DNA from 2 places in the Paenibacillus sp. FSL L8-0638 genome. Region 2 is predicted to be linked to the other one. Evidence: riboswitches for the same ligand, from Rfam matches in the RefSeq annotation. Region 2 holds a riboswitch; the other holds the start of a gene.
The links. A riboswitch is a leader RNA that binds a small molecule or an ion and turns the genes downstream of it on or off. The one in region 2 is predicted to bind S-adenosylmethionine.
Positions count from the first base shown of each region.

Region 1: another riboswitch for S-adenosylmethionine. It lies ahead of metA (homoserine O-succinyltransferase); the one in region 2 lies ahead of MKY35_RS21110 (ATP-binding cassette domain-containing protein).

Region 1 is NZ_CP151960.1:1,649,040-1,664,933, forward strand. Features, by position in the region: gene MKY35_RS07390 (spore coat protein) at 1-314, shown strand, start outside; gene MKY35_RS07395 (Lrp/AsnC family transcriptional regulator) at 457-957, shown strand; gene MKY35_RS07400 (aminotransferase class I/II-fold pyridoxal phosphate-dependent enzyme) at 970-2,181, shown strand; gene MKY35_RS07405 (aspartyl-phosphate phosphatase Spo0E family protein) at 2,296-2,502, shown strand; gene MKY35_RS07410 (hypothetical protein) at 2,604-3,173, shown strand; gene MKY35_RS07415 (cob(I)yrinic acid a,c-diamide adenosyltransferase) at 3,192-3,755, shown strand; partial or broken gene MKY35_RS07420 (RluA family pseudouridine synthase) at 3,777-4,715, shown strand; gene MKY35_RS07425 (arsenate reductase family protein) at 4,743-5,108, shown strand; gene MKY35_RS07430 (5'-3' exonuclease H3TH domain-containing protein) at 5,181-6,077, shown strand; gene MKY35_RS07435 (ROK family protein) at 6,299-7,177, shown strand; gene MKY35_RS07440 (HRDC domain-containing protein) at 7,344-8,351, shown strand; gene corA (magnesium/cobalt transporter CorA) at 8,512-9,447, opposite strand; SAM riboswitch class I at 10,000-10,125, shown strand; gene metA (homoserine O-succinyltransferase) at 10,244-11,161, shown strand; gene MKY35_RS07455 (PLP-dependent transferase) at 11,289-12,473, shown strand; gene MKY35_RS07460 (aminotransferase class I/II-fold pyridoxal phosphate-dependent enzyme) at 12,470-13,648, shown strand; gene mqnC (cyclic dehypoxanthinyl futalosine synthase) at 14,080-15,213, shown strand; gene MKY35_RS07470 (YitT family protein) at 15,310-15,894, opposite strand, start outside.
Region 2 is NZ_CP151960.1:4,744,283-4,760,176, forward strand. Features, by position in the region: gene MKY35_RS21055 (sigma-70 family RNA polymerase sigma factor) at 1-1,395, opposite strand, end outside; gene MKY35_RS21060 (hypothetical protein) at 1,489-1,854, opposite strand; gene MKY35_RS21065 (hypothetical protein) at 2,116-2,316, shown strand; gene MKY35_RS21070 (iron-sulfur cluster assembly accessory protein) at 2,466-2,825, opposite strand; gene mqnE (aminofutalosine synthase MqnE) at 3,198-4,304, shown strand; gene MKY35_RS21080 (NAD(P)/FAD-dependent oxidoreductase) at 4,508-5,575, shown strand; gene MKY35_RS21085 (YuzB family protein) at 5,660-5,917, opposite strand; gene MKY35_RS21090 (NifU family protein) at 6,005-6,250, shown strand; gene MKY35_RS21095 (SDR family oxidoreductase) at 6,343-7,107, opposite strand; gene MKY35_RS21100 (MetQ/NlpA family ABC transporter substrate-binding protein) at 7,250-8,092, opposite strand; gene MKY35_RS21105 (methionine ABC transporter permease) at 8,167-8,835, opposite strand; gene MKY35_RS21110 (ATP-binding cassette domain-containing protein) at 8,832-9,854, opposite strand; SAM riboswitch class I at 9,991-10,130, opposite strand; gene MKY35_RS21115 (Cthe_2314 family HEPN domain-containing protein) at 10,256-10,981, opposite strand; gene MKY35_RS21120 (UbiD family decarboxylase) at 11,033-12,799, opposite strand; gene MKY35_RS21125 (COX15/CtaA family protein) at 12,929-13,858, opposite strand; gene MKY35_RS21130 (thioredoxin family protein) at 14,078-14,422, opposite strand; gene MKY35_RS21135 (DUF2515 family protein) at 14,659-15,894, shown strand, end outside.

The sequences.
Region 1 (15,894 bases), 2.8 Mb from region 2:
GTACAGTGCGGGAGTACACAACAGCGACAACAGAATCCAATTGTCCGTCTGTGCGTCAGATGTTCACTGACCTTACGAACGACACATTGCGTATGCAAGGTGATTTATATCGTTTGATGAGCCAGAACAATATGTATGCCACTCCTTCTAAAGCACTGCGCATTGATTTGGACAAACAGATTCAAGAAGCTCGTAAGACCCAACAAGAATGCCAACAGTTCATTCAGCAAAAGTCGGCATCCGCGGGAATATATGGTCAATCTATGCATCAGCAAGGTCAGTCTGCTCACCAAAACAACCCTTACTATATGTAAAGGGATATTCCGTTTCTAAAGCAATTTCCCATAACAGCCGTCCATCTGCCGGGTTTACCGGAGTGGACGGTTTTTCTTTGCAGGTTTAAAGTGCGTATTGTATGATGTATAGTAATCTCTTTTGATGGAGGCCTTATGTAGAATGACAGAGCTGAATGAATTGAAATTAAAAGTGCTGGAATTGTTAAAAGAAGATGCAAGAAGAACACCGACTCTATTGGCTACTATGCTGGGGGTTGACGAGCAGGATGTACGCATCTCAATGAAAGAGCTCGAAGACCAACACGTGATTGTCAAATATGCCGCTGTAGTTAATTGGGACAAAGTCGACGACGAAAAGGTTACCGCTTTGATCGAAGTGCAAATTACACCCGAGCGTGGAAGAGGCTTTGAAGGGATTGCAGAACGCATTTATTTGTATCCGCAAGTTAAATCGGTCTATCTCATGTCCGGAGCATACGATTTGCTGGTAGAGGTTGAAGGCCGCAATCTTCGTGAGGTCGCTAATTTTGTGTCGGAGAAACTGTCGCCTATTGATTCGGTCTTGTCTACCAAGACTAATTTTACGCTTAAAAAATACAAGCAGGACGGAATTATCTTTGAGGACCATCAGGAAGATAATCGTCTGATGATTTCGCCGTAAAGGAAGATCATGATGAATCTCAAAACAGAAGCATTTACCGACAGTAACAAAGCTATGAGTTCCTATTTGTCCCCGTTGGTGCGCGAGATCCCATCTTCGGGTATTCGTAAGTTTTTTGACTTGGTGGGTGGCAACAAGGATATTATTACCCTTGGTGTAGGCGAACCGGATTTTACAACCCCTTGGCATATGCGGGAAGCCTGTGTCTATTCATTAGAGCGAGGTTTTACCAGCTATACGTCTAATGCGGGAACGCCAGAACTGCGTGAAGCGATCAGTGATTATCTAGATGAGCAATTTGAAGTCCGTTATGATCCTAAAAATGAGATTATCGTGACCGTTGGGGGAAGCGAGGCGATTGATCTTGCTTTGCGTGCGTTAATTGTACCTGGCGACGAAATTCTCGTGCCCGAACCGTGCTACATTTCATATTCTCCAATCACTGCAATTGGAGGCGGGATTCCGGTAGGTATTGAAACCTTTGCTAAGGATGAATTCAAGCTGACGGCTGAGGCGCTGGAGGCAAAAATTACACCTAAATCCAAGGTGCTGATTTTATGCTATCCGAGCAATCCAACTGGGGCTACGATGACTTATGAAGATTGGCTTCCGATTGCCGAAGTCGTGGAAAAGCATGATTTGATCGTCATTTCTGATGAAATTTATGCTGAATTGAATTATGGAGAGAAGCATGTCAGTTTTGCGGCTATGCCTGGTATGATGGATCGTACGATTCTCGTCAGTGGTTTTTCCAAAGCCTTCGCCATGACAGGTTGGCGTATTGGATATACATGCGGACATCCCGATCTGATTGCCGCTATGCTCAAAATCCATCAGTACACCGTAATGTGTGCGCCTTCTATGGGGCAAGTTGCGGCACTGGAAGGGTTGCGGAATGGTTTGGGTGAGAAAGATCGTATGGTAGAAGCCTATAATCAGCGTCGCCGTCTGATGGTTGAAGGGTTTCGGGAAATCGGCCTGGAGTGCCATGAGCCAAGAGGGGCTTTTTACGTTTTCCCTAGTATTCAAAGTACGGGACTCAGCTCAGATGAATTTGCACAGCGTCTTTTGGCAGAGGCTAAAGTTGCGGCTGTACCAGGTAATGTGTTCGGTTTGGGAGGCGAAGGCTATCTTCGTTGCTCATACGCGACTTCTGTTGCTCAGCTGACGGAGGCACTGGATCGGATTGGTCATTTTGTAGAAAAAGTAAGAAAAGAAGGTTAAAATTATTTTTTTATGGGTAATTAATAAAAAATAGTCTTTTATTTCTAAATTTCTATGCTATAATTTGAAATCGATAGCAGGAAGTTCAATTTTTCAATTGTAGGAGGAATGCTCATGTCATATGTTGGATTTAATTCGTCTAGTTCAATAGGATACGACATTTCTCTGGAAGATGAAATTTTGTTCCTGCGCAATGAGATGATGCGGACGTTTCAGGAAGAGCAGTCCTTCACCTCTGATCTTGTCATTGAGATCAGCTGCAAGCTCGATTTGAAGATCAATGAATATATGAAGCTGTATGGTACGGAATGCAAGGTTTAACCGTGTGAAGTCAGCCAAATGTAAGAAGAAGGCCGTCGAGCCTTCTTTTTTTGCGTTCACAACTTATGATATATTAATGGCATGGAAGAGGGGGCGTACATATGAGAGCGGGGCTAAAAAGGCTATCGCCGTGGATCATCGGAATGCTGACACTTGTATTATTGGCTGGATGTGGGGGACGGGACAAGGACAGCTTCTCCATTTTTATTATGGATAAAGGGGATGCTTCAGTCATCCGTGAGGAGCTGGCACAAAAGCTTAAGGATAAGCTGGGCGAACAGGCTCCGACTATTGAGATTTCAGTCAGTCCGCTGTATAACCAGCAGAAGCTGGTTGTAGAATATGCGGCCGGGGAGCATGATCTGTTTCTTTTGCCGGAAGAGGACATGAAGTTGTATGGACAGAATGGTTCGAATCTGCCGTTAGATGATGCTTTTGACAAGAAGACGTATGCCCGGGGCGTGTTCGAGGGCGGCGTATTTAAGAAGAAGGGGCAGGAGGAAGAAGGAACAGATGTGAGCAAGGAAACTCATTTGTTCGGAATTCCGGTGGAGCAGATGAAGATGTTTAAGGAGCTAAAATATAACTCCAAAACACTATTTGCTACCGTTCCGCCTCGTACAAGCAATAAGGAAGAAGCCATCAAGGTGCTGAAAGCACTTACGGAATGATAAAGGGGATGAAATGGAATGGGAATCTATACTAGAACAGGTGATGAAGGACAAACTTCTGTGATCGGCGGTCGAGTGTCCAAAGATGATGATCGTGTGGAGGCGTACGGTACAATTGACGAGCTGAACAGCTTTGTAGGACAAGCGATCAGCTTTGCCGAAGGGGAAGAGTTTGCGGATATTCGGACTCAATTGGAAGAAATACAGCAGGAGCTGTTTGATTGTGGTTCGGATTTGGCATTTGTTAAAATCAGTGAAAGCAAATATAAGGTGAAGGACGAGCTGGCAGAGCGTCTGGAAGGTTGGATTGATGCATGTCAGGAGGAAAATCCGAAGGTGGAGCGTTTTATTATACCAGGTGGTAACACATTATCCTCAACGCTTCATGTATGCCGTACGGTTTGCCGACGCGCAGAACGCCGTGTGGTTACACTAGGTAAACATACGGACATTAATCCGGCGGTACGTCGGTATTTGAACCGCCTTTCTGATTATTTCTTTGCCGTTGCTCGCACAGCGAATGTCCGTCAGGGCGTACCCGATGTCGAATATGTGCGCAGCAAAAAAGTGTTCCGCAAATAAGGAGGCAACCGGGAATTTGTGATGAGCTTGTACTATGAACCTATCGTATATACGATCCCTCCGGAGGAGGAGGGCATGCTGTTGAAGACTATTTTACAAAAACGTATGAACATTTCTCGAAAGTTAATATCCAAACTCAAGCTGACCGAGCAAGGTATTATGCTGAACGGGACACGTGTGTACATCAGCGTAAAGGTGAAATCCGGGGATCGAGTAGAAATTCGCATGGAGCGCGAGCGTTCTGATGATATTTTACCTGAACCCATTCCTTTTGAGATATTGTTTGAGGACGAACATCTGTTAGTGGTGAACAAGGCGGCGGGCATGATTGTCCATCCGACTCATGGTCATTACACAGGAACACTGGCTAACGGGGTTGTGCATTATTGGCAGACCAAGGGGGAGCTGTTCCGGTTTCGTCCTGTTCATCGTCTTGATCAGGAGACGACGGGGGTGCTGGTCGTAGCCAAAAATCCATATGTACACCAGCATATTTCTGAACAGATGATTGCGGGAACGGTGGATAAGCGCTATACGGCTCTGGTGCATGGGCGCCCTGAGCTGCAGGAAGGTAAGGTAGACGGACCGATTGACCGCAACCCGGATGATCCGCATTTACGTATGGTGACTCCGGATGGTTATCCTGCCCTTACGCTGTATAAGCTGGAGGAAGTGTGGAACGGGGGAAGCCGCATCGGACTAAAGTTGGAATCCGGGCGTACGCACCAAATTCGAGTGCATATGACTTATATCGGTTGTCCGTTGATCGGAGATAAAATGTACCGGATTACACCTGATGATGCTGCGCAACGTGAGCGATATGATCAGCTTGATGCCAGGATGCCTCGACAAGCCTTACATGCTTCAGAGCTGTCCTTGGAGCATCCTGTAACCGGGGAGCGGCTGACGTTCTATGCTCCTCTACCTGACGATATGGCTGAAATGCAGGAGCTTTTAAGAGAAAACCAAATGGAGGTTAATCTAGCGATGAGCCAACTGAAAGTATATCAGTATTCTAAATGCAGTACCTGCCGTAATGCAGTGAAATGGCTGCAAAACAAGGGGCATGAGACGGAACTTATTCCTATTTTTGAACAGCCGCCTGGCCCGGAGGAATTGGAAGAATTGATTCGCAAAAGCGGGCTGGAGCTGAAAAAGTTTTTCAATACAAGCGGTGAGGTGTACAAAGAGTTAAAGCTGAAAGATAAGCTGGGAGACATGAGCCGTGAAGAGCAAATTTCGCTTTTATCCTCAAATGGAAGATTAATCAAACGCCCGATTGTAACCGACGGTAACAAAGTAACGGTAGGGTTCAAAGAGGAAACATTTGAGGGCACATGGGGAGCTCAATAACGCCCAATTTACCCCCACGATATGTTATACTGTGGGGGTTAAATATTATGATGAATGGGAGCAATACAATCTGTGACACAACGCAATGAACAATCCGTAATGCTGGTTGACGGCATGGCCCTGCTATTTCGCGCTTATTATGCAACCGCCGCAAACGGTTATATCCGTCGTACAAAAGCTGGGGTGCCAACGAACGCCATATATGGTTTTATTCGATATTTTTGGGATGCAGTCCAAACGTTTAATCCTACACATGTTATTTGTTGCTGGGATATGGGCGGAACGACATTCCGTGGGGAACATTTTGCTGCGTATAAGGGAAATCGAGCCGACGCACCAGATGATTTGATTCCCCAATTTACATTGATTCGTGAAGTGACGGACAGCCTCGGTATTCCCAACATTGGAGCGGAAGGCTTTGAAGCCGATGATTGTATCGGTACGCTTGCACGCCATTATTCGCAAAATGAGGACATGGATGTAATGATTCTCTCGGGAGATCATGATTTACTTCAATTAGTGGATGATCGGACACGGGTCATTATTATGAAAAAAGGCCACGGCAATTATATGGTATACACCCCGGAGACCCTGCTGACTGAAAAAGGGCTTAAGCCACGCCAAGTGGTGGACCTTAAAGGCCTGATGGGGGATGCAAGCGATAATTATCCAGGAGTACGAGGTATTGGTGAGAAAACGGCACTCAAGCTGGTGCAGGAATACGACTCTATTGAGGGCATTCTGGAGAATCTGGATCAATTAACACCATCGGTCCGCAAAAAAATTGAGAGTGATTTGGATATGCTGCATCTTTCACGCAAACTCGCTGAAATTCACTGTGGTGTACCTGTAGCATGTGCTTTGGATAGCTGTCTACTGACGTTGGATCACGTGCAAATTGTAGACAAGTTTGAGCAGCTTGAAATGAAAAGCTTGTGTACATTGATGGGTGTCGCAACCGGATCATAATGAAGCTATTAGGCCTGGTACGACAATTTAAATAAAGTAAGTTATATAGGGATGCTGAGGCTGGATGCGTCAGTGTCCTTATTTGTATACGTTATGTTAACGGAGTTATATCGTCTTGTGAAGGATTATATACAATTGCGATTAGGGGATTGACCTCAGGTACATTTCAGGTGAATATAGTGGAGAGAGAACCGGATTATCGAAAGGGGACAACAGCAACTATGACAGTATTGGGAGCAATTGAGGCAGGCGGTACCAAATTTGTATGTGGAATTGGCAACGAACGTGGAGAGGTACTGGAACGAGCGAGCTTTCCAACAACCACACCAGCAGAAACAATGGAGAATGTCATCGCATTTTTTGAAGGCAAGGGCATTGAAGCATTGGGCGTAGGATCGTTCGGGCCGATTGATCCTATCGAAGGTAGTGATACATATGGTTATATTACAACAACGCCAAAGCCACATTGGGGAAATTACAATCTGATTGGTAAACTGAAAGAGCATTTTGATGTGCCTATGGGGTTTGATACGGATGTGAATGGAGCAGCACTTGGTGAGTCTATTTGGGGTGCCGCCAAAGGATTGGACAACTGTCTGTATATCACGATAGGCACAGGCATCGGGGCAGGTGCTTTGGTTGGTGGAAAGCTGATACATGGATTATCTCACCCGGAAATGGGGCATATTCTGGTACGTCGTCACCCAGAAGATACTTACGAGGGGACATGTCCTTATCACGGAGATTGTTTGGAGGGTCTGGCAGCAGGTCCTGCGCTCGAAAAAAGATGGAAGGTTAAGGGACATGAGCTTTCTGTCGATCACTCGGCCTGGGAAATGGAAGCGCACTATCTGGCACAGGCTTTAATGAGCTATGTTTTAATCCTGTCTCCGCAAAAAATTATTATGGGCGGGGGAGTAATGAAGCAAGACCAATTGTTCCCGCTCATTCGTACCAAACTACAAAAACTTTTGAACGGATACGTGCAGCATTCGAGTCTGACAACAGATATTGAGCAATATATCGTATCTCCAGGATTGGGTGATAATGCTGGATTGTGCGGTGCTCTGGCATTGGCAAAGGAAAAGCTGAATCATTAGAATTTAGGGTTGACGGCACTCCAAGGTACGGTTATTATATAGGCAACAGTATAGTACGGCTCAAAAAGGGAAGCACCTTTCTTGCGAATACGCAGGATAGGTGCTTTTTTTTGCGTTTTTGTGTTGTGCGGGACTGTCTTTCAACGATATGAGGGAGGAAGAAATCATGGAGATAGTATTTTTAAATCGCTTGTCCAAACGGAATGAACAGGGCTATGAGGACTTTGCTCAGGTATGGATTGGGCAGCATGAAGGGGGATGGAGTGCAGGCTGGAGCACACACCATGTCCCGGATGAAAGTATAGACGACCTTTGGTATGAGGGCAGCTTGTGGCAGGAATTACTGCATGTATACCGTCATGAGCTGGCGCTCAAAATGGCTGAGGGCTACAGGCCCCTAATCCATGGTGTATTTCATGAGCAAGAAGGATCATCAGGACGAGGACAAACGCTGCAAAAGCTGTATTGCTACAGTGATTTGTTTCCACGTGATGAAGTGTATGAGCAATTGACGATGTGGAGACGGCAAAAAGCAGCAACGGAACGAAAAGCACCTTATTTTATCGCTACGAATCGACTGCTTCGACTCATTAGCGTTTATCTTCCCCATACCGAAGAAGAACTGTTGGAGCTGCCTGGTATGGGTCAGGGTAAGGTGTCGCAATATGGGACGGAGCTATTGGCTATTACGACACAAAATGACCGGACCACGCCATTTCCGTTGAACTGGGTAACAGAGACGCTGGAAGAAGAAGTTTTTTTGTCATGGTTATACAAGCAAAAAGAGAACCAGTACAGGCAGGAACTGAACAAATTCAGCTTAACTAGAACGATTATTGAAGGCATTTCGGACGGTCTTTCACTGGAGCATATCGGAATGAAGACAGGTTTGCATCGTAGAGAGATGATTGAAGCTGTGGAGCATTTGGATAGAGATGGTATTGATATGGAGAAGCTGATCCACAAGGAATTGGTGAATGTATCTGAGGCGGAGCAGGCAGCTATCTGGTCTGCTTATGAAGAGTTGGGGGATACGTTGCTCAAGCCCGTCATGCTGAAAGTGTATGGGGAAGAAAAGGCAACCGAAACAGGACTGGATCAGATTTATGAGCGTCTGCGTCTGATCCGTATACGGTTTCGTCATCAGCAGGTACCCGACCGACATGTTGGATAATATAGAACTGGTTGGATAAAGCTCGGTATTAAAGTATATTCAGGGTCCAACATACTAAAAAGCAGCAGCCAGTTCCTCACAGGACACGGCTGCTGCTTTTTATGACCAAGCTTGAAAATAGAAAAAAGTATCCAATTCGATACTTTTTTCCTTTTTCTTTCTAAACCCAGTCTTTCTTACGGAAAATACAGAACATACTGACGCCTAATGCCACCATAATACCAATGACGACAAAATAGCCATAACGTGTATGAAGCTCAGGCATATTATCGAAGTTCATCCCATATATTCCGGTAATGACCGTCAATGGCATAAATACGGTCGTAATTGCTGTAAACACACGCATAATTTCATTGGCACGGTTGGCGATACTGGATTGATAAGCTTCTCGAAGGTTACCCATCAAGTCGCGGTAAGTTTCGAAAGTCTCCGAAATTTTCACAGCATTTTCATAAATGTCGCTAAAATATTTTTGCAATTGATCGTCGATGAGCCGTAAATCCCGCTTGTTCAGGGTATTGATGACTTCTTTTTGCGGACCCAGCACTTTTTTCAGCCACAGAATCTCACTGCGTAAGCCGATGATTTCGTTCAAATGCGACTTTTTCGTATGCATTAGAATATCTTCTTCCAGCTTTTCAATGCGGACCTCAATCCGGTCACCAACCAGAAAATAGTTGTCAACAATCAAGTCGACCAACAGATACATAAAACGGTCAGGCTGGCTGACTTCTTGCTCCCACAGCATAGGCTTGAGGGTACGAAGCTCATTGATTTTCTGCTTGGTCACCGTAATGATAAAATGGCGGCCGAGAAAAATGTTCAAAGCTCGCAAAAATATTTCTTCATCATCAAAACGAATGCTATTTACAACGATAAAATAATGGCTTTCATAAATTTCAATCTTCGGACGCTGTTCTTCTTCACTCAAACAGTCTTCTACTGCAAGATCATGCATGGAAAATAAAGGCTGGAGCACTGCCAAATCATCGACATCGGCATCAATCCAATAAAAACCTTCTGCCGGTGCAGTAAGCGCCATTTCAATTTCTTCGACAGGGGTAAAAACCCCGTTGTTGACCAAACGGATTTTCATATACGTCACTCCTTATGCTCCGTCGTAACGGAAATACGTTTACCTTAAGCATAAGGAATGGACTCAGTTAGCCAGTTAGCCGGTGCGGGTAAGCGTGCACTCTCATCAAAAGCCGGAGGCTTTTGGAGCATGCAGAGCCTGGCGTCCCGTCTTTCGGCAAGCTGAAGTCATTCCTATGCTGTTGTTCAGGGATCGCCGCCTATTCGGACTCGGGTCGCCTTCCATTCCGGATTCACCTCTCAAATGTTCTTTTTTTAGATTGCCACAGTATCGCAGGAAACACTCAAATCTGCACTACTGCTCCATATTTTTGCCTAATAGCACTTGTATAGTATAACGCTCGGCCTACGGCCTTTCAAGCGCAAAATCATGGGCAAAATCAACAGTAGTGGCAAGAGCTTCAGCGATAGGAGGGATATGATTTAACCTATGGAAAAGGTAGACAAAATGTGAATGCAGGTTACAAATTTGCAAGTCCCATCTTGACGAAGCCCAGCCGATGCATTAAAGTGAACAACAAGAACTTTGTGAACCCAAAATGAATATAGCGAAATCTTATCAAGAGCAGGTGGAGGGACTAGCCCGATGATACCCGGCAACCGGCGATTTTAATCGCACGGTGCTAATTCTTGCAGGACGCGCGCTTTGTACAAAGCGCGTTGCCCTGACAGATGAGAGAGGCGCATATGGATACAAATATGACCTTTCTCTAACCAGAGAAAGGTCTTTTTATTATATGCCCGGCATCTCAACAAGACGATTTCCGCAAAACTTACCGAACAAGGAGTGAGTTTACATGCCGATTAAAATCCCAGACACATTACCTGCTAAGGAAGTGCTGGAGGGCGAAAATATTTTCGTAATGGATGAAAGCTTGGCTTATCATCAGGATATTCGTCCGTTGCGTATCGCCATTTTGAATTTAATGCCTACAAAGGAAACGACGGAAACCCAACTGTTGCGCCTGGTCGGCAATACGCCGTTGCAAGTGGATGTCACGCTGGTGCATATGAAGTCTCATGTATCCAAAAATACATCGCAAGAATATTTGAACATGTTCTATAAAACGTTTGACGAGATCAAGAACAGTCGTTTTGACGGCATGGTCATTACAGGAGCCCCGGTTGAACAGCTTGAGTTTGAGGATGTGAACTACTGGGAGGAAATCCGGCAAATCTTTGAATGGACGAAAACGAATGTAACTTCGACCATGCATATCTGTTGGGCCTCACAGGCAGGCTTATACCATCATTTCGATGTCCCTAAATATGGGCTCGACTACAAATGCTTCGGTGTATTTCCACACACCGTGATTAAACCTAAAGTAAAATTGTTACGCGGCTTTGATGAACTGTTTTATGCTCCTCATTCCAGGCATACGGAGGTTCGTCGGGAAGATATTGATCATATCGCCGAATTAGAAGTTTTATCCGAATCCGAGGAAGCTGGAGTGTACCTCGTAGCCACGCTTGACGGTAAACAAATTTTTGTAACTGGGCATTCTGAATATGACCCGCTTTCACTGAAATGGGAATACGACCGCGATGTAGCCAAAGGAATGGATATTGAAGTCCCCAAAAATTATTTTCCTAATGATGATCCTGAGCGCACCCCCCCCTCAATTTGGCGGGCGCACGCCAATTTATTATTCTCGAATTGGCTGAACTATTATGTATACCAAGAAACACCTTATGATATCGGGCCCCAGATTTAAAATAGGAGCATGGCTTTGTAGAGTATGTAGAGTATCACCTTGCAGTAGCGCAGCAGTATAGTCTTTGACATCCATTTTTGCAGGATTGGTTATAGCACCCACTATGGAAGTTAACAGGAGGATTCATATGAGTGAGAAACAGTGGAAAATCGAAAGTAGATTGGCACAAATCGGTTCAGTAGAAGAGCCAGTAACCGGGGCTGTTAATTACCCGATTTACCAATCTACGGCGTTCCGCCATCCCCGTCTGGGTCAAAGCACAGGATTTGATTACATTCGGACGATCAATCCCACGCGAAAGGTACTGGAAGAGGCTTCTGCTGCACTTGAATCGGGTGATGCAGGCTTTGCATGCAGCTCAGGTATGGCGGCGCTGCAAACGGTATTTGCATTGTTTGGACAGGGAGATCATCTCATAGTATCGCTGGATCTGTATGGCGGGACGTATCGTTTGCTGGAGCGTATTTTGTCTAAATTTGGTGTGACAGCCAGTTATGTGGATACGAACGATCTTGAAGCGCTCGAACAGTCATGTCGACCGAATACCAAAGCTGTATTCATAGAAACGCCTACAAATCCGTTAATGATGATTACTGATATTCGAGCGGTGGCTGAATGGGCATCACAACATCAATTGCTTACCATTGTAGATAATACGCTGCTAACGCCATATTTCCAGCGGCCATTGGAACTGGGCGCGGATATTGTGGTACATAGCGCAACCAAATATTTGGGCGGACACAACGATGTGCTGGCAGGGTTGATCGTAACCAAAGGCAAAGAGCTATCAGCTGAAATTGCATTCCTGCACAATTCCATAGGGGCCGTGCTTTCCCCAAGCGATTGCTACCAGTTAATGAAGGGCATGAAGACGTTAGCGCTGCGTATGGACCGACACGAGCATAATGCAACAGTGCTGTCTAAGTATTTACTGACGCATCCGGCTGTGGCGGAAGTATTTTATCCAGCTCTCGAAGGCCATCCAGGTCGTGAGATTCAAAATAAACAATCCAGCGGAAATACGGGTATCTTTTCCTTTAAAGTAAAGGATGCTCGTTATGTGGAACCTTTGCTTCGTCACATTAAGCTCATTGCGTTTGCGGAAAGTCTCGGCGGTGTGGAATCGTTAATGACCTATCCCGCTGTGCAGACACATGCGGACATACCAGCAGAAATTCGGGATGCAGTCGGGGTAGATGACAGGCTGTTGCGTTTCTCCGTAGGCATTGAGCATACAGACGACCTAATTGAAGATTTGCGTTCGGCGTTGGAAGCGGCACGTCAAGAAGTAGAAGGAGGAGAGCTGCAATGATAGAGGATGCGAGGAGGATCGGGCAGGATCTGAACAAAGAGCGGAAGTTCGCTACCAAGCTGCTGCATTTTGGCTCTGAAATTGACAGCTTTACGGGGGCATCGAGCGTCCCGATCTATCAAGCTTCTACCTTCCACCATCACGATATTTTTAATCCTCCACAGCATGACTATAGCCGTTCAGGTAATCCGACACGACAAGCTCTGGAGGATTATATCGCTTTATTAGAAGGCGGGGCGTGCGGTTTTGCCTTTGCATCAGGTATGGCGGCCATCTCTACTACATTTATGCTCTTGTCTGCTGGAGATCATGTCATTGTTTCCGAGGACGTATATGGAGGAACATATCGACTGCTGACCTCCATTTTGAAACGGATGAATATCGAAACGACCTTCGTCGACATGACGGACCTCAACCTTGTGAAAGATGCGTTGCAGGAGAATACAAGGGCTGTATATATGGAAACTCCGTCCAATCCGACACTCAAAATTACCGATGTGGCAGGAATAACTTCTTGGGCACAGGACAACGGGCTTTTAACGTTATTGGATAATACTTTTATGACACCTTATTATCAACGTCCGATTGAGCAGGGAGTTGATATTGTATTGCACAGTGCGACCAAGTTTCTGGGCGGACACAGCGATGTGCTGGCAGGACTTGCGGTAGCACGTACCGAATCGTTGGGAAGACAAATCAAGCAGCTCCAAAATGGACTGGGTACCGTGTTGGCTCCGCAGGAGTCATGGTTGCTCATGCGAGGTATGAAGACACTGGAGGCTCGTATGGCTCACAGCGAAAAGAGCGCAGCGAAGCTCGCTAACTGGCTGAACGAGCGCAACGACATTGAGGCGGTTTACTACCCGGGTCTGGAGAATCATCCAGGGCGTGAAGTTCATGAGCGCCAATCCAGCGGTTATGGTGCAGTGATATCTTTTGATGTGGGTTCTGGTGAGCGTGCAAAAGAAGTCCTCAGTCGCGTACGTATTCCAATTGTAGCGGTGAGTCTGGGAGCTGTGGAAAGCATCTTGTCGTATCCGGCGATGATGTCACATGCGGCTATGCCCCATAGTGTACGATTGGAGCGCGGGATTACGGACGGACTACTTCGTTTCTCCGTAGGTCTGGAGGATATTGATGACCTGATCAGTGATCTGGATGAGGCGCTGTGCTAGAGCGATAGTACATCGCAGCATCTTCGTCGTTTTCACGCCGGGAGTAAATATGTACAGTACTAAACAGCAAGTTTCCAGCATTTCAGGAGGCTTGCTGTTTTCTATAAAATAACATGAACGACAGTGTGAAAAAAGACACTTTTCAGTTCTGTTTTCTTATTTTTTGGCTATATGCAACGTTGAGATAAGCTTGGCAGTTGCCTGTTTTCCTAGGTGAAAAGCAGAAAGAAGCGGGAATAAGTATGGTTCCTTACCTAAAGATATGTTAGTATTATCATTAGGTTTTACTATGCTAAATAGCACAGACAACATACAAGGCTAGTCATGAACATACATTACGGCAGGGTTCGAACGCAGGTTTGTGAAAGCATTCTCGTTCATAAGTCCTGTCGTTCATTTCGTCGCCCTGTGACAGCGAAGGAGGATACACCATGAGTGTAATCGACCATATTTTAGATAAAGCCCTACGCGGCGAACGCCTGAATTTAGAGGATACCGTTGCTTTGTTCGAATCAGACGAGGTAGAAAAAATCGGTCATGCGGCGAATAAAGTCATGAATCGCATGCATCCCGATCCCGTTAAAACCTTCGTTATCGGACGAAATATTAACTATACAAACGTGTGCGACGTATACTGTCGCTTCTGCGCTTTTTATCGTAGACCGGGTTCTGATGAAGGTTATGTTTTGCCGGATGAGGTGATCTTTCAGAAGATCAAGGAAACGCAGGAAGTAGGTGGCACCGAAATTCTAATGCAAGGCGGTGTGAACCCGAATCTGCCGTTCAGTTATTATACCGATTTGCTGAAAGGTATCAAGGAGCGTTTTCCCGATATTACGATGCACTCCTTCTCGCCAGCTGAAATTCACAAAATGAAGGAGAAATCTGGTCTTTCTATGGAAGAAACAATCCGCGCCATTCATGAAGCTGGATTGGATTCGCTTCCGGGCGGAGGTGGAGAAATTTTGGACGACCGCACACGCCGCAAAATTAGCCGTCTCAAAGGCTCTTGGCGTGATTGGATGGATGTCATGCAAACGGCTCACAAGGTTGGGATGAACACGACTGCTACGATGGTTATTGGCTTTGGCGAGTTGATGGAGGAGCGTGCGCTGCATTTGTTGCGTGTTCGTGATGCTCAGGACGAATGCATTGAAAACAAATATAATTCTGAAGGATTTTTGGCCTTTATTCCTTGGACCTTCCAGCCAGACAATACCAACCTGAAGAAGGAACGTCAGACGCCGGAGGAATATCTGAAGACCGTTGCGATCAGTCGTCTTGTATTGGATAACATCAAGCATATTCAATCCTCATGGGTAACTATGGGACCTGAAATCGGTAAAAAATCGTTGTACTACGGTTGCGATGATTTTGGTAGCACCATGATTGAGGAAAACGTAGTTTCCGCTGCAGGCGCAACGTATAAGGTTAACATTGAATCCATTTTACAGTTGATCCGCGAGACGGGTCACATTCCGGCACAGCGTAATACCCGTTATGATATTATTCGTACTTTTGACAGTGCCAGTAGTATTGAACATGATTTTATCATGCAAAATTAATATCCGTTAATATAGTGTTCATTACAAAACGCTTATCTGTACTAATCGTTATACATAGATTAGTGCAGATAAGCGTTTTTTTGATGTGTTACTTTGCTATGCTTTCCATCGTTTCATATACATGATCTCAGCCTGCGGGTCTGCCATTTGGATGACTGCCTTAAAGCGCTGCAAATCCAACAGATGAACGCTGTAAACGATGATCATTTGTTCTTTTTTATCCTCAGATTTGCTTTTAATCTTGCCCTCTATCTGGGCAGTGCCTACAACAGGCGTGCTGTGTATACGCAGCCTGCGATATATGGCATCCTCGACGGTTGGCTGCTTCTTGCTGACAACACAAACCATACGCGTCAGACCGGTAAACATCAGCCGGGTTGTTTCATAGGCGGCGAGGCAGGATAAGGCTGAATATAGAGCTGGCTCCCAGCCTAGCACAAAGCCAGCTGTAATGAGCAGCAGACCGTTACATAGCATAACAATCTGTATTAACGGAATCTTGCGGTGTGTTAGCAACAATGTGGATGGACGGCCATCGCCTGGTTCGTTAAGTCCTAGTGAATCAAGCAGACCACCGTGACGAGCTGCCAGCCCTGCGCCAAGCCCGATACAGATTCCGCCGCCCAAAGCACATACGACCGGATGGCCGCTCACTGCCGGAAAAGGCGAAAGAATGATGGC
Region 2 (15,894 bases):
TTGTCTGAAATCCAAGCCAGCCTCATCCCCGTCAATCATCAGCAAAGGATGTTCGCCTTGCGCCAAAGCACGAATAAATTTCCAGTATTCGAGATCACCCATGCCAAGCACATGCAGAACGTCAGTTACCTGACGAAACAATTCCAATGCCGTATTCACTTCATTATGAACAGCCTGAAGCGTGGTCTGTTCCACAATGCCAAGACCATTCTGCTCCGAGGGCAGCCGCTTGAGATGCGCTGTGAAAGCTTCATAGGCAAAAGGCAGGCCGGATGCTGCCAATTCTGTCTTCTTGTCTTCCAGCAGATTAGCCATTTGAACAGGATCAGGAGAAGCATACGCCTGCCAAAGCTCGCTTCCGAGTTCCATTTCTTGCCGCCCAATAGTCCGCCAGGTACCGGATAATGTCTGAAGCTGTGCCGGAGTGAGCTGTCCCAAGCCATGAAAGCGTTCGATTCCCGGAAACTCCCCAATGCAGAGCAGGCTCAGCTTCGTGCGGCCCAGTTTCTGTCTTTTGAACCAGTGGAGCAGATAGGCGAGCATGCTCTGATCAAACAGGTCATGCTCAAACCACAATACGACTTCATCATACTTAATAAACTCACGAAGTTTCTGCTCCTGTTCCTCACAACCCATAATATATTCGCTGGTCGGAATACCCATCGATTCTTCTAGGACCCTGGCCCGCAATGCCCGTTCTTCCGCCCCTGCTGGATTTAAAAATATCGGTCCTGCCGGATATACCTCTCTCCATACAAGCACATCACCCTGTACAACACCCTGCTTCAACATCTCGCCTACAACATCACCGTTAACAATATGTAGCATGTTTTGCCCTCCCTCATACAAATGATTGAACACAGAAACGAGATCAGCTACCGGGAGTGTACCTTTCAGCTTTCGGCGAGCATCGTGTAGCCGCTTCTTAAGCGTCGGGACCGGAGTACCCAGATAATCCGAAATCTCCTGAAGAGAGTAGCCGTAAAAATAAAATAGCCGCAGAGGCACACGCAGCTTGGCAGACAGCGCCTTCACCGATTGTTGAAGAACTTGGCTCTCCTCCCTAAGCTCTGCAATTTCTGCTACACCCGGTACACCTCCCGATACCTGCACAGCCTCATCCAGAGGAAGCACCGAATGATGCTTGCGCCGCAGCATTCGCTGGCACTGTCTTACCACAATGGTCTTGAACCAGCCTGGAAAAGCGGACGGGGTCTGCAGCTTCTCCAGATTCTGATAAGCCTCCATGAACGCATCCTGCACGGCATCTTCCGCAAGATGGACATCCTTCAGCATGTCATAGGACACCGCATAGGCCATCCCGCGAAAATGCAGCATTAGCTGCCCGAACGCTTCTGCATCCCCTTGCCGTGCCTTTTCAACCCACTCCCTCATACGTCCCTAGCCTCTTTTCTTTCGTGTTCTTAGTCTTAAGTGCCAACTCCGTGGAGGAAGGTTACAAATCAGCTAGTTTCCAACAGAAATATATCATCCTTTATTTTTTACGAGGTTAAGTTCAATATGACTTCGACCATGTAGCCATAGCAGTTCGTCCTGTAAAAACGTCAATCCATCCTTACTACGCAAACGCTCGATCAGTTCTGTAACGACTTCCATTATCCCACGCTGTACATTCTTCGCTAGTTGGAGGCCCCCACTTTCCCCATCCACATAAAGATGTGGATGGTCCGGTTGTTCTACCTTTCGTACATGTCGCAGACACAATATCCCATGTTCAAGATAAAAGAAATAACTACGATCATACAGAACTCCCTCAATTAATTCATACATATGAGGATCATCATCAAGTCCATATGTCATGGTAGCCCTTTTTAAACTAACTGGATTGCTCATATATTCTTTCACTCCCTCAGAATTCAAATTGTAAGTTCCTATATTGAAATTTTAGTGAAGTAAAACTCTAATTAAAATAATGTGAATTTTTTATTTGATAAGTCCTGAATGTTTGTATGCAATACTGTAATTTATGTATAAGAAGTCGTTCATTAAATACATTCGCAATATGGTATATATATTAAATTAACTTCTATTTTGTTAATGAGGTACTTATACTATATGTTTTGAATTCTTATAATCAAATTGGAGAGTGATGCAATGAATTTTATAAAATCTATTTATACAAAACAAAACGTAAATAGCTCAGTACTCTTTTTTGCATTTTTAGTTTTATATAGTGTTTTTTCTAAGATTGAAATTAAACCCGTAGTTCTTTTGCTTTTTACAGTTGCATTTGCCTTTTTTAATGCCCTGAGTAAATTTGTCCAATCCACACGTAGTGATAATGATCCTAAGTAAGTAATCTCTACATATTAAAAAAGACCTCCAGGACGAATATAGTACGTGACTATACCGTTCTGGAGGTCTTGATTTACATTTTCGAATTGTTAACACCCCATCATGCAGGTTTGCAGACAATTCATTTCATTGTACCCTTTTAAACTACCTTAACAAGGCTCTTCGTTCGGTTTCCCGGCATCTGTAGCTGTACGGAAGCTTGAACCGCAGCCGCATGTAGCTACGGCATTCGGGTTATGAATCGTGAAGCCGCCTGACATTCCAGACTCTTCAAAGTCGATTTCCAGACCGTCCAGGTAGCGGATGCTTTCCTTTTCCACTACAATCTTCATATCCTGTACGTTCATATATATATCCTGATCCGTCTCGTTGTCGTCAAAGCCCATTGCATACGAGAATCCGGTGCAACCACCTGGCGTAACACCCAGACGTAAAAACATATTCGGCGTTTCCTGCTGCTCCAGCATATCCTTCAAACGCTCAGCAGCGGAATCGGTGATGTTAATCATAGCTCCATCCTCCTCTTTTACTTCATGTTCTCCTTCAGTATACTCCACTATTTGCAGGTGCTCAAGTCATGGAATGTCCTTCCCTTACAGGCTTCAAGACCTGTTTTTCTATTCGTTTGTATTGAACACCGGTGGTGTGAGGTTTATAATAGGTGAAGAGTGTGTAAAAGAAACTGTCGGAAATTTGTCATTTCAAAGGCGATATTTTGAGATATTCATCATTGTAGCCTGGCATTGTAACATTTTTCACATATCGTATATCCGCGCTGCCGGATTCTTACCGACGGAACGGGACATCCTGTGCGCATCAAGCGCTTGTGCCGCTGATTTGGCGGACAGCCTCGCACAGAGCAACTTGAAGGAGGAATAGGCATGTCCACATTAGTTACACCTTTTACAGACCGCAGAATGGCGGAAATTGTAGAAAAGGTACAGAACGGGATTCGTTTGAACCTTGAAGATGGTATATATTTGTATGAAACTGACGATATCCTCACACTGGGTCAGTTGGCTAACGAAGCTAATTTACGCAAGAATGGAAAAAAGGTTTATTTTATCGAAAACATGAGCCTGTACTTCACCAATGTATGCGAAGCGCGCTGCGCGTTCTGCAATTTCCGCAAGGATCAGGGGGAGGACGGCTCTTATACGTTGTCCGGGCAGGAAATGATTGATTATGTAGAGCAACACATCCATCCGGGAGTAAGAGAATTCCATATCGTCGGTGGTCATAATAATCATGTGCCTTTCCAATACTATGTAGACTCATTGAAGGCTCTGAATGAAAAATATCCCCACGTTACACTGAAAGCTTACACAGCAGCGGAAATTGACTTTTTCACACGCATAAGCGGCTTGAGTATTAAAGAAGTGCTCCAGGAGCTGCAAAAGGCTGGACTTCAATCCCTGACTGGTGGTGGCGCAGAAATCTTGTCCGACGAATATCGGAAGAAGATGCGTGTTACGAAAGCCAACGTGGACCGCTATCTCGAAGTACATCGCACGGCCCACAATCTCGGCATGAAAACTCATACGACTATGCTGTACGGTTCGGTCGAATCGTATCAGGATCGTATTGAACATATGCTGCAAATTCGTGAATTGCAGGATGAAACGAATGGATTTATGGTATTTATTCCACTGTCCATGCAGCCGAAAAGCAAAAACGCCAACATCATGCGTCGTAACTCCGCTTACGAGGATCTCAAAACCATTGCGATCAGCCGCCTGATGCTGGACAATATCGACCATGTCAAAGCTTACTTCATTAATATTGGCCCGCAATTGACACAGGTCGCTCTCACCTTTGGCGCATCAGACGTCCATGGCACGATTGTGCGCGAGCAGATCAGCCACGCCGCAGGTGCTTTGACCCCTGCCGGATTGACCCGTAAAGAGCTGATATGGCTGGTCAAAGGTGCAGGACGCATACCTGTAGAACGGGACACCTTCTATAACGAAATCGAAGTTTTCGAATAAATGTAATATCGGATTCAAATTTCCCGCGAGCATTTCATCCCCATTACTCACACCATGCAGCATCTGCTGCCTCGGAATACGCTGGTCTGCCTGCCAAAGGCAGGCCCGATTCTCGGGTTTTATAACAACAAAAACTTGTGTTAGATCGACGAGACACCAGACCATTTGCCGGGGACACGGTAGCGAAAGGAAGGCGAATTTTGATGAAAAATTTCGTTATTCTGGGGGGCGGCTATGGCGGCCTTACCATTGCCAAAGAATTGCTGGATAAACACATTCCCGACGATGTTCAAGTTATTTTAGTGGATCGAATGCCCTTTCAGGGATTGAAAACAGAGTACTATGCCCTCGCGGCAGGTACGGTATCTGATTTTGATTTGCGGGTGCATTTTCCAGATGAGCAACGTCTTATTCGCAAATACGGAGAGGTCACCTCGATGGATCTGGAGAATAAAATGGTCCATTTTCAAGACGGTGAACCCTTGCCCTATGACCAGCTTGTCATTGCGTTGGGTTGTACCGACCGCTTTCACAATACACCGGGGGCTGAAGAACACAGCTGTACGATCCAGTCGTTTAACCATACCCGCCAAACCTATCTGCGCTTGAACGAAATCAAGCCATATGGGCATGTTCATATTGTAGGCGGCGGTCTTAGTGGTGTTGAGATTGCAGCGGAGTTACGTGAAAGCCGCACGGATTTGAATATTACCATTATGGATCGGGGCGAGCGGGTGCTTTCAGCATTCCCGCAACGTTTGTCTGCCTATGTACATGCTTGGTTCAAGGAGCATCAGGTTAATGCCCTAAATCATGTTGCGGTTTCTCGTATTGAGCCGGGGGCTATTTATAACCGTGACGAGCAAATTGTAACGGATGCAGTGGTATGGACGGCCGGGATTCAGCCAGTAAAAATCGTGCAGGATTTAGCTGTCCCTAAAGACCCTCAGGGTCGTATCGTGCTCAACGATTACTACCAAATACCAGATCATCCAGAGGTATATGTGGTCGGAGACTGTGCGAGCCTTCCCTACTCTCCAAGCGCTCAGGCAGCAGAGGTGCAAGGGGAACAAATCGCACATATTGTACGTGATCTATGGAAAGGTCAAACGCCTCACCCGCATCCTTTAAAGCTGCGCGGTACATTAGGCGCACTTGGCAAGAAGGCCGGGTTCGGCTATGGCTTTATGGGCAGCACTTCATTGCGCGGACGTGTACCACGCCTGCTTAAAAGCGGTGTGCTCTGGAAGTCCAAACGCCATTTTGGCTGATCATGCTAAACAAACAAAGAAGACCCGCTCCCAGAGCAGGTCTTCTTTGTTTATTGCGTATATGGGGTAACAGAGCATTATATTTCAATCCAAGTCTAGGTTATCCCATGCTTCAGCTTCCTTAATTTTGTTCATAATCACTTCGTACAGAAGCTCTGCTGAATCTGCGGATACAATCTCACCATTGACCATCGCATAGGGTTCCGCGTTACACTGACCGCAATTGCTTAGGCAGCCGTATTCAATCACATCATAATCTGGATTCTGTTCCAGCTTGGACATGATTTCATCAGTGCCCCAATGCATATTACTGGTGCAAAACTCAATAATAGGTCTTAACATTTTTTCACCTGCTTTGGATGACGGGCATTTTAATTTGGCCCGCTTTGTAATATAATAATAAAGGTATAGGAAAGGAGTTGAATTCTAATGAGCGAAACACAAAGCGTTCAAATGTATGATGAAGTAGCAGATGTACTGGATAAGCTCCGTCCGTTCCTGCAACGCGATGGCGGCGACGTTGAGCTGGTTGACGTAGAAGACGGCATCGTTAAGCTGAAGCTGGTAGGCGCTTGCGGCAGTTGCCCAAGTTCCACAATCACGCTGAAAGCAGGGATTGAACGCGCTCTTCTCGAAGAAGTCGACGGCGTCCAAGAAGTGGTACAAGTATTTTAATGCTTGATGCATAATGATCATGAGAGTCTTGACTTCGGTAACGAAGCTCAAGACTCTTTTTTGTGTTACAGCGTCTGAGGGATCACTCAAGCTTATATGGTTGGCCGAATGGGGTCCAATCCTCCCGATACATCCATAATATTGCCTGTTATAAAATCCGAATGCTCCTCACATAAATAGGCGATCACTCGCGCAATGTCCTCCCCGCTCCCCGGACGTCCACGCGGTGTCTCTTTATCCTGCATGCCGATGACATCGGCGATTGACATTTCCTTATTTGCTCCTCGAATATCCCCTGGACAGATCATATTGACCGTGATGCCATAAGGAGCCTCCTCCACAGCCAGTGACTTCGTAAAAGACACCAGCCCCACCTTGGCGGCTGCGTAGACGGCGCGATGCGGCCAAGCCCTCGCTTCTCCAGCATGACCAAAGCCAAAATGAATAATACGTCCCCATTGCTGGCTACGCATATGAGGCAATACCAAATGATCCAGCAACATGGTACCGACCAGATTCCCTTGTATCATGGTATGAATCTCAGCTACACTGTAATCCGCAAACAGGCGGCGTTCCCGGATGAACGGTCCAGCATTATTCACCATAATATCGACTCCGCCTAGCCGATCCTGGACTTCACCAATCAGCCTCGTGATATCTTTCTGAACAGTGATATCCCCTTGTAAAGACAGGCAGCGTACTCCCTTAGACTCAATCACCCGCTTAAGCGCTTCGGCTTCTGCTTGGCTATGCACATAATTCAGCGCAATATTACAGCCTTCATTCGCCAGACGCAGAGCGGTCGTTTTACCTAAACCTTTGGCACTACCCGTTATGAATGCGACTTTATCTCTCAACAATTTTCCTCCTGTTCACAGAGAACGGTCACCCCCAAGTATAAAATATTTAAGCTTCCCCTACAACTCTATCCAAAAGAAACCCCAGTCCTCTTGTTCAAGAGAATCTGGGGTTTGCGTGCAATGCGTTCTCGTTCCCTACTTAAAATGCCGGGATAATTGCGCCTTGGTATTTATCTTCAATGAATTTTTTAGTTTCTGGGGATTGCAAAGCTTTAAGCAGCTTCTGAATCGCTTCAGAATCTTTATTATCAGGACGAGCTACCAGAACGTTAGCATATGGAGAATCTTTATCTTCCAGTGCCAGTGCATCCTTCGTCGGGTTCAGCTTAGCTTCCAAAGCGTAGTTCGTGTTAATCAACGCAATATCCACTTCAGGCAACTGACGTGGCAGCATAGCCGCTTCCAGCTCCTTGAATTTCAGGTTTTTCTTATTTTCAGTAATATCTTTTACCGTAGCTTCAATGTTGCTTGCGTCTTTCAGCTTGATCAGACCTTGTTTTTCCAACAACAGCAAAGCACGGCCTCCGTTTGTTGCATCGTTCGGAATGGCTACCGTTGCGCCATCTGGGAGTTCATCAAGCTTTTTATATTTTTGGGAGTAGATGCCGAAAGGCTCCAGGTGAACCGCGCCCACAGAAACCAAATTCATTTTGCGCTCTTTGTTCATCACATCCAGGTAAGGTACATGTTGATAGAAGTTAGCATCCAGCTGCTTGTCAAACAATTGAACGTTCGGCTGTACATAGTCGTTAAACTGAACGACTTGGAGACGAACCCCTTCTTTTTCCAACTGAGGTTTGATTGCTTCCAAAATTTCCGCATGCGGCACAGGAGAAGCTCCAACTTTCAGCTCCACTTCACGTGGTGATCCGCCTGTGTTTTCGGCCGCATTGTTTGTATCCGATGTTGTGCTCTTTGTGCCGCAAGCAGCCAGCACCGCAATTAATGTCAAGCTTAATACAGCCAATACCCATTTCTTCATGTTATTACCCCTCCAATAATTTGTAATATTCAGGAGCAGACGTCCTGATCAATAAGGATATCTATATGTTTTCCCTATTTTCGAGTATAATGCCGCACGAGACGGTCTCCCGCCATTTGCAGCAATTGAACCAATACGACCATCAGCACGACCGCAACGATCATTACAGCCGTTTCATAACGATAATAGCCGTAGTTGATAGCCAGTGTACCCAGTCCACCGCCCCCGATCATCCCGGACATTGCCGTGTAGGATACGAGTGTAACGACGGTAATGGTTAATGCGGCTAGCAGTCCCGGAAGTGCCTCACGTAACAGCACACGCCGGATAATTTGTCCTGTCGAGGCCCCCATTGCTTGTGCGGCTTCAATGACACCCTTGTCCACTTCACGCAGAGACGTTTCGACAAGACGTGCGAAGAATGGAGCAGCCCCGATAACCAATGGTGGAATGGTTCCCAACACCCCGGTCGAGGTACCTACCAGCGATCGTGTAAAAGGAATAAGTGCAACGATCAAAATGATAAATGGCACGGAACGTAAAATGTTAACGATGAATGATAATACAATGTATATCACCTTCATCAGAGTCAACGAGGAGCGGCTCGCCAGAAACAATAATATGCCGAGCGGCAAACCAATAATGAGGGTGAACAATGCGGATGCACCGAGCATCTGAAGGGTTTCCAGCGTAGAATTCCCTAGCTCTTCCCAACTCACTTGTGAAAAATCAAGTTCGCTCATTGTCCGATCACCTCCACATCAAGTCCTTGCCCAGACACTTCGCGCAGCGTATGCTCTATATCCTCATGATTTCCTTCAAAACGAACGATTAGCTGACCATAGGGTACATTTTTAATGGTAGATATGGTTCCCTGCAAGATCGCAAAATCAACCCCAGTGCTTCGAGCCGTACGCGACAAAATCGCATCATATGTTTTGCTGCCCAAGAAGGAGATACGTACCACCTGCGCCGACTCGCCGCCACCTGCTGCCGCAATCGCTGCCTGCAACTCCTCAGGATGTTCTGACTCCCGCTGGATAAAGTCCTTGGTTACCTGGTGCTGTGGCTTCAAAAATACCTCAGCCACCGGACCTTGCTCCACGATGTCACCCTGATGAATGACGCCAACTTTATCACAAATGCTTTGAATGACATGCATTTCATGTGTAATGAGCACGATGGTTAAATTAAAGCGCTGATTAATATCCAGCAGCAATTTCAGGATAGACCCCGTCGTCTGTGGATCAAGCGCTGAAGTCGCTTCGTCACACAGCAATACATGAGGATCACTAGCCAACGCCCGCGCAATTCCTACCCGCTGTTTCTGTCCACCTGAGAGCTGTGACGGATACTTTCCACTGTGTTCCTCGAGACCCACCAATTCCAGCAGTTCACGGACCTTCTTGTCCAACTTCTGCTTGGGCGTGTTTACCAGCCGCAACGGAAATGCAATATTGTCATATACCGTCGCCGAAGACAACAAATTAAAATGCTGAAAAATCATTCCGATTTTTCGGCGCTGCATTTGTAACTGGGATTGACTCACAGTAGTGAGGTTTACCCCGTCTACCCATACTTCACCTGAAGTAGGGCGTTCCAATAAATTAATACAGCGGATCAATGTACTTTTCCCTGCCCCGGAGTGACCAATCACTCCGAATATTTCTCCACGCTTTATGGAAAGATTCAACCCTGACAGCGCATTAACGCGTCGGTTGCCTTTGCCATAATGCTTGGTTAACTGCTTAAGCTCTATCAACGTGCTGCGACCCCCTTCACTTCTTCCTTACCCTTTTAACCAGTTGTCATCTCTCAGGATTGTATAAAATCGCTATTTATTTATACAAAAAAGAGCCCCTTTCACAGAATGAAAAGGGCCCCACCTTGCGATCCTTTTCTCATCTGCCAAAATCGCTATAACTCTAGCGGTTTTGTAGGAATTAGCACCATCATGTTCCCTCCCAGTGTGTTACACCGGGAAAAAACGGGTTGCCGGGCTTCATCGGGCCAGTCCCTCCACCTCTCTGGATAAGAAAAATATGTTAAACTCCAGCTTTAGCTGTCCGTTAAGTTTATATAAAAAAACATAATTCAAGCATTTTTCTGAAACTAGGTTTCAGTATAGATAGTTTACATTGCTTTGTCAAAGGATATTTTCTATCATATTTTTGGGCGTACTGCCCGGTTCTCCCATTGTTTCGCAGTATAAGTAAAGGCGATTGACAACGACCGACACACCATTTCCAAGCCCTGCTGCAAATCTTCCAAATGGTGATCGAGGTCCTCCAGTTGGATTTTTCCATACAAAGCTCGGTGTCGTTGCCAGAGATCATCCTGCATTTCCGTATTCATATAGTGTATCTCCGTATTCCGCCGCTTACGCAGCCGATTGATGGCATCCTTGTATGTATCCTTGATATCATTTAAATTATCGGTCAATACAGGATGCATTTTGAGATACTTGAACTGCCGCAACACGGTAAAATACGAATAATGCGCCTTATACTGCCCTGTTTTTAAATCATACAGATCATTCAGCCAGTTGCCCAGCTTATCCAAAATGGAAAATACCCTCACAAACCCATCCTTATAAAAGAAAACATACAATGCATAATCGGATTTTTCATCCTCACTCATATCTTCAGCATATCCGGCTTTCACTTTCATACGGAAAAAGGCGGCAGCATGATGGCTCTGCTCCAGTTCATCCAGAGATGACATTAGACCACGTGTCAAAATATCCGCCTTCCGAAAGTCGTGGGTCGGATCTCCACCAGCCTGAATTTGCCGCTCCAGCAGGTTTAACATATCTGACATGCTATTCATGGCATCTAGCAGGATGCCCTTGTTCACACGTGGCGGCTCACCCAGTAGCTTGCGTATCATGCTTACGCCTCCTTATAAATGTAAAATCCGGCTGTAGGTTTAATTAGGGCGTCAAGCGAAATAACTTGTCCATCGTTGATCTACAAGCTTAACAATATCCTCACGCGGTAACACCTCATCCGGATATCCCGGCTTCATACGCGCATCCACTACAATCGGCAACTTATAGTTCAGATGATGCAAACGCACTTCGCTGTCCGCGTACATATCCGTAGCCGGGTTAAAGCGAGTGAATACCGTCCACAGGAACGAGGCTTGAGAGCGAACGACTTCCTTGGCATCGTCCACAATGAAAACGAGCGGCCACTCTTGCTCACCCGCAGCTAATCGCTCCAAAACACGTGCCGCCAGCTCTGGCTCTTGCTCAAAAGACGCACCCGATACGACGAGGCAACCTCCGCAATAGGGTTCAATTTCACGAATCCCCGGCAGATCGCCTCCCTCATAGGCACGAGGCAATTCACGTACAGGCTCACCTATTCCCATCAGGATCGCCTTACTGCCATGATTCAGCTTGCGGCCTGTGTAATCGAGTGTATCGTGTGACGTGTGATTGAAAATAAATAAATCCCTTGCTGGATTAAATCGCTCCAGAATGGTTTCCAGCAGCAGGTTAAAGTCAGATAAATCAATGACTCGATCCGTCAGCATCAGGAACTTGGTCAACGATAATTGACCTTGACCCAAAATAGTAAAACCGGATACAAGCGCTTCACGGGAGTAGCTTTCACGTACGACTGCCGCTGCCAGCGCATGTACGCCCGTTTCCGCATACGCCCACAGGGACTTGACGGAAGGCATCACAAGCGGATAGGCAGGCGACAGCAGACGTTGCAAAAACTCACCGAGATAGTAGTCTTCTTGCCGAGGCTTACCTACAATGGTTGCCGGATAAATGGCATCCTTGCGGTGATGCATATGTTTGACATGAAATACAGGGAAATCATGCTGTAATGAATAATATCCAAAATGATCACCAAACGGGCCTTCTGGACGGCGTTCATGAGGTGGCACATAACCACTGATTGCAAATTCTGCTTCTGCTGGAATCCGATGACCCCCAAGCGGGTCCTCTGTCATGGGCAGCTTGCCTCCCATAATAAGCGAAGCCAGCAACAGCTCAGGCAAGTTTTCCGGTGCTGGAGCAATGGCAGACGCAATCAGGGCAGGCGGGCCACCGATGATAATCGTCGTAGGCAACGGCTCATTACGCAGCTCTGCTTCATGATAATGGAAACCGCCGCCTTTATGAATTTGCCAGTGAATGCCCGTCGTCTGATCATCGTAAATCTGAATGCGGTACATCCCCAGATTATGATCCTTGGGCTGACCTGGCTTCTCGGTATACACGAGTGGAAGGGTAATAAACGGCCCTCCATCCTCATGCCAACTGGTCACTTTAGGCAGTGGTGCCAACGGAGCCTCTGTACGTCGAACTCCCAATACAGGGGCCTCGCTATGAGATACTGTTTTTAGCCCTACTTTTAGCATGTCCTTAATCAGGCCACGTTCATTCCACAATGCTTTGGGTGTAGGTGGAAACAATGTTTTGGTTGCTCCTACAATCGCATCCATCAGTTGCTCTGGGCGCGGGCCAAAAGCCATGTCCACACGGCGATTCGTGCCAAACAGATTACTGGCTACAGGAAATGGGGTTCCTTTTACATTCGTGAACAGCAGTGCCGGTCCTTCTTCCTCAATGACTCTTCGATGAATCTCAGCCAGCTCCAAGTAAGGATCGACAGGTGCCTCTATAATTTTAAGATGATTTTCTTTACGCAGCGCTTCAATAAATTGGCGCAAATTCTGGTAGATCAACTGGACGATTCCTCCTAAGCAAATCAAGCCCTCGAGAAACTCGTGGGCCTGGTTTGTTTCTTATATGCTATTATACGTGTTTAAACGCCACTTGGGCAAAAATCCGCTTCACTATGATCTATGAAATGCTTAGGTACGTTGGGCTTGGGTCGGAACAAGCTTGCGATCCGGTGACAATTGCCATACACGATAGCTCAGATAAGCCAAGATGGAGAACAACGATGCAATCACCAGCATATGCCCCAGCACGATAAACATGTAGATTTCAGGTCTGTTGACGTACAACAAGATAATTCCAATCACCACTTGAAGCAGGATTAACAAGACCGATACGACACCCAATATACGGATATCCCGGTGATTCGGGTGATAACGGTATGAGTAGTGACCCACAGCCAAAATAATGACAAACAGCAGACCGGCTGAAATCTGATGAAGCAGCAGTGGAGATATGAACCCCCCAATATTTACAACCTTCTGGATGACCGAGTGACTAAGCAACGCCCCTGAATAGACAGCAATATAGGTATAGATCGTCGATAGCCATATAAAATTACGAAAGCCCCGACTGACAGGCCCAGGAATCAGACGCGGAGTGTGGCGTGAGTCCGCATGCTCCTGCCAGGCCCCTAGCGTCATCATAGTCGCACTGGCAAAAGCGATAAGCGCAAAGCCAAAATGCAGTCCCATGACTGCAGCCGATTGGGAGAAGATAACAGCCAACGCCCCCATTGCACCTTGTATGATCACAAACAAGAGCGTGAGCAGCGAGAATAGCTGTAAATCCTTCCGATGCTTCATAAACAGCAAAAAGCCAACAAATGAGGCGATAGAAAGAATCCCGGCCATGGCACTGACGGAGCGGTGAGAGAACTCAATAAGGGATGCGATCGTATGTGCCGGAACCAGCTTACCATTGCACAGCGGGAATTCCCGGCCACAGCCGAGACCCGAATCCGTCCGCGTCACAACACCTCCACCGAAGGTAGCCAAAAACATGACAATACATGTTACGAGTGCCAGCCATTTTAATATTCTAATTTTGTTATTCAAATTCACCCGTATCCTTCCAAATATAATATTTATTCACTTTATATGTTGTGAAATGATCACTTATAGTAATTATAACTGATATATCGTTCCTTGACATACGAGCTTTGTTGACAAAATGTGAACGTGTTCGTGAGAAAGCCGCCCCCTTGAAAGGAAGCGGCTTTCTGAATGTCTTGATGTTTAAAATTCAATTTGGAACCTTCATGTATGCATGTACAGCATTCATTATTTTGCCAAGCTCGCATGGACTTCAACAGCCCGATCCAAAAATTGCTCAATCTCCTCGCGGGATTTGCGCAGTCTGTTCACCAGACGTACCAGTTCTCGCCCTTCACTGTAAGCGATAAAGCTAGGAATCCCCAATACATTCTGCTCTTGACTGACGCTTTCGGCCTGTTCTACATCAATCTCAATTAATGTAAGCTTATCTGCATATTGTTGTTCCACATCAGGCATGAACGGATCAATGAAATGACAATCCCCACACCAGTCCGCCTTAAATACAGCCACCGTAACGCCCGGAGTGGATATTGCCTTATTAAAGTCTTCATGAGAGACGATTTTTTGCATGGATGATTCCTCCTTAAATTCTTTTTGTGCTGAAGAGATTGCACTTTCTATTGTAACGCCAAGTGAAACTTTTGCACACTCCCCCATTCTGCCTACATACCGATTGGAAGCCCTCTCATTGAGGCATACTAAAGATATACTTAAGAATCCACATAAGCGACGACATCCTAACAGCATACCCAACATACTTAGCAGGATACGGGGATGCTTGCAGTTGGAAAGGAGGTTATTTAGTCATGTCTCTTACCGAATGGCTCCACACAGCATCTCGACAGCTTCAAGGAGGGCTAAAGTTACTGAGTTCCGTTCCCCGTGTTGCAGAGGAAGCTTGGGAAGGCAAACGGGCAGCCTGGACCGAATCCCGCAAATTACGCTACCCTTTGCGTGAACTAGCGTGGGATTATCATACAGCACAGGCCGCTATGAATGAAGCTGAAGCTTTAATGCTGGTGAACGGACCCGCTACGCGTCCCTCTTCTCTGAATATGCCCTTATGCGAAACAGACTGTGAGCTGCTGGAGCGGATCAAGAACGATACAGCACAGGAGAATCGCAGCAACGTTACCCGCACTGCTGCTTACCTTGAATGCTATCGTGGCTACCCGGAGTTACACTGGGCATTACTGGCCCACCTGGTTTCTCGTAATGGCGGCTATCATATGACCGATCTGAAAGGGGGGCTGATTGGCAACCTGTTCGGCGAACAGGAAAAGGAATGGCTGTATCGGCTACTGGAGCGCTGTAACGCCCTTATTTTTCAAGACGCTTATCCGCAGTTGCAACTTTACATGCACAGCCGTCATTTAGGTCGGAGTTGCTTTCATTTGTTGCCTTATTTTCACGTTTCGCCATTCATGAAGCCCTTTTGGGAACGCTTCTGGGCTTGGCGGGATAGCTCTCTGTTGACCGTTGCGCTCATCATTAATGAACAAAACTATATTGAAGGACGTGTGGTAAAAGATCCGTATTTTCAAAAATTTGTGACACACAAGCCCGGCTTTTATTTGCATGACTGGCTCCAGCTTAATCAGGTTATATTTCCACTTGGGCTGAACGGTGGACTTGCTGGACTAGTGATGGAGCGTTTCGGTCATCTGGACGAGCGGATCGGCTTTGGCAAAAGTCTCTATGCTATGCTCTTCGGCCATGAGCAGGTGCTGGATCAGGTATCAGCATTCGCTAACAGTGTGCCGCATACCGGTTCACGTAGCGACTATTGGCCCGGATTGTTCACACCGAATGAACAAAAAGCGTTGCACTCTCCAGATGAAAGTGCAACGCTTTTAGCACATGAATGGCTACTGCCAGGACAACGTCTGTACAGCCCGGAGCTGAACGCCGTCTGGTCCGATACAGCTTATGATCCAATCCCCCGGTATGACTGGTTTCAGGACGGATCCACACTTGGGCATCTAAGCGAACCAAGGCGACCGCTGTTATTTGCCATGCGCCACGAACATCGCCATGGCATA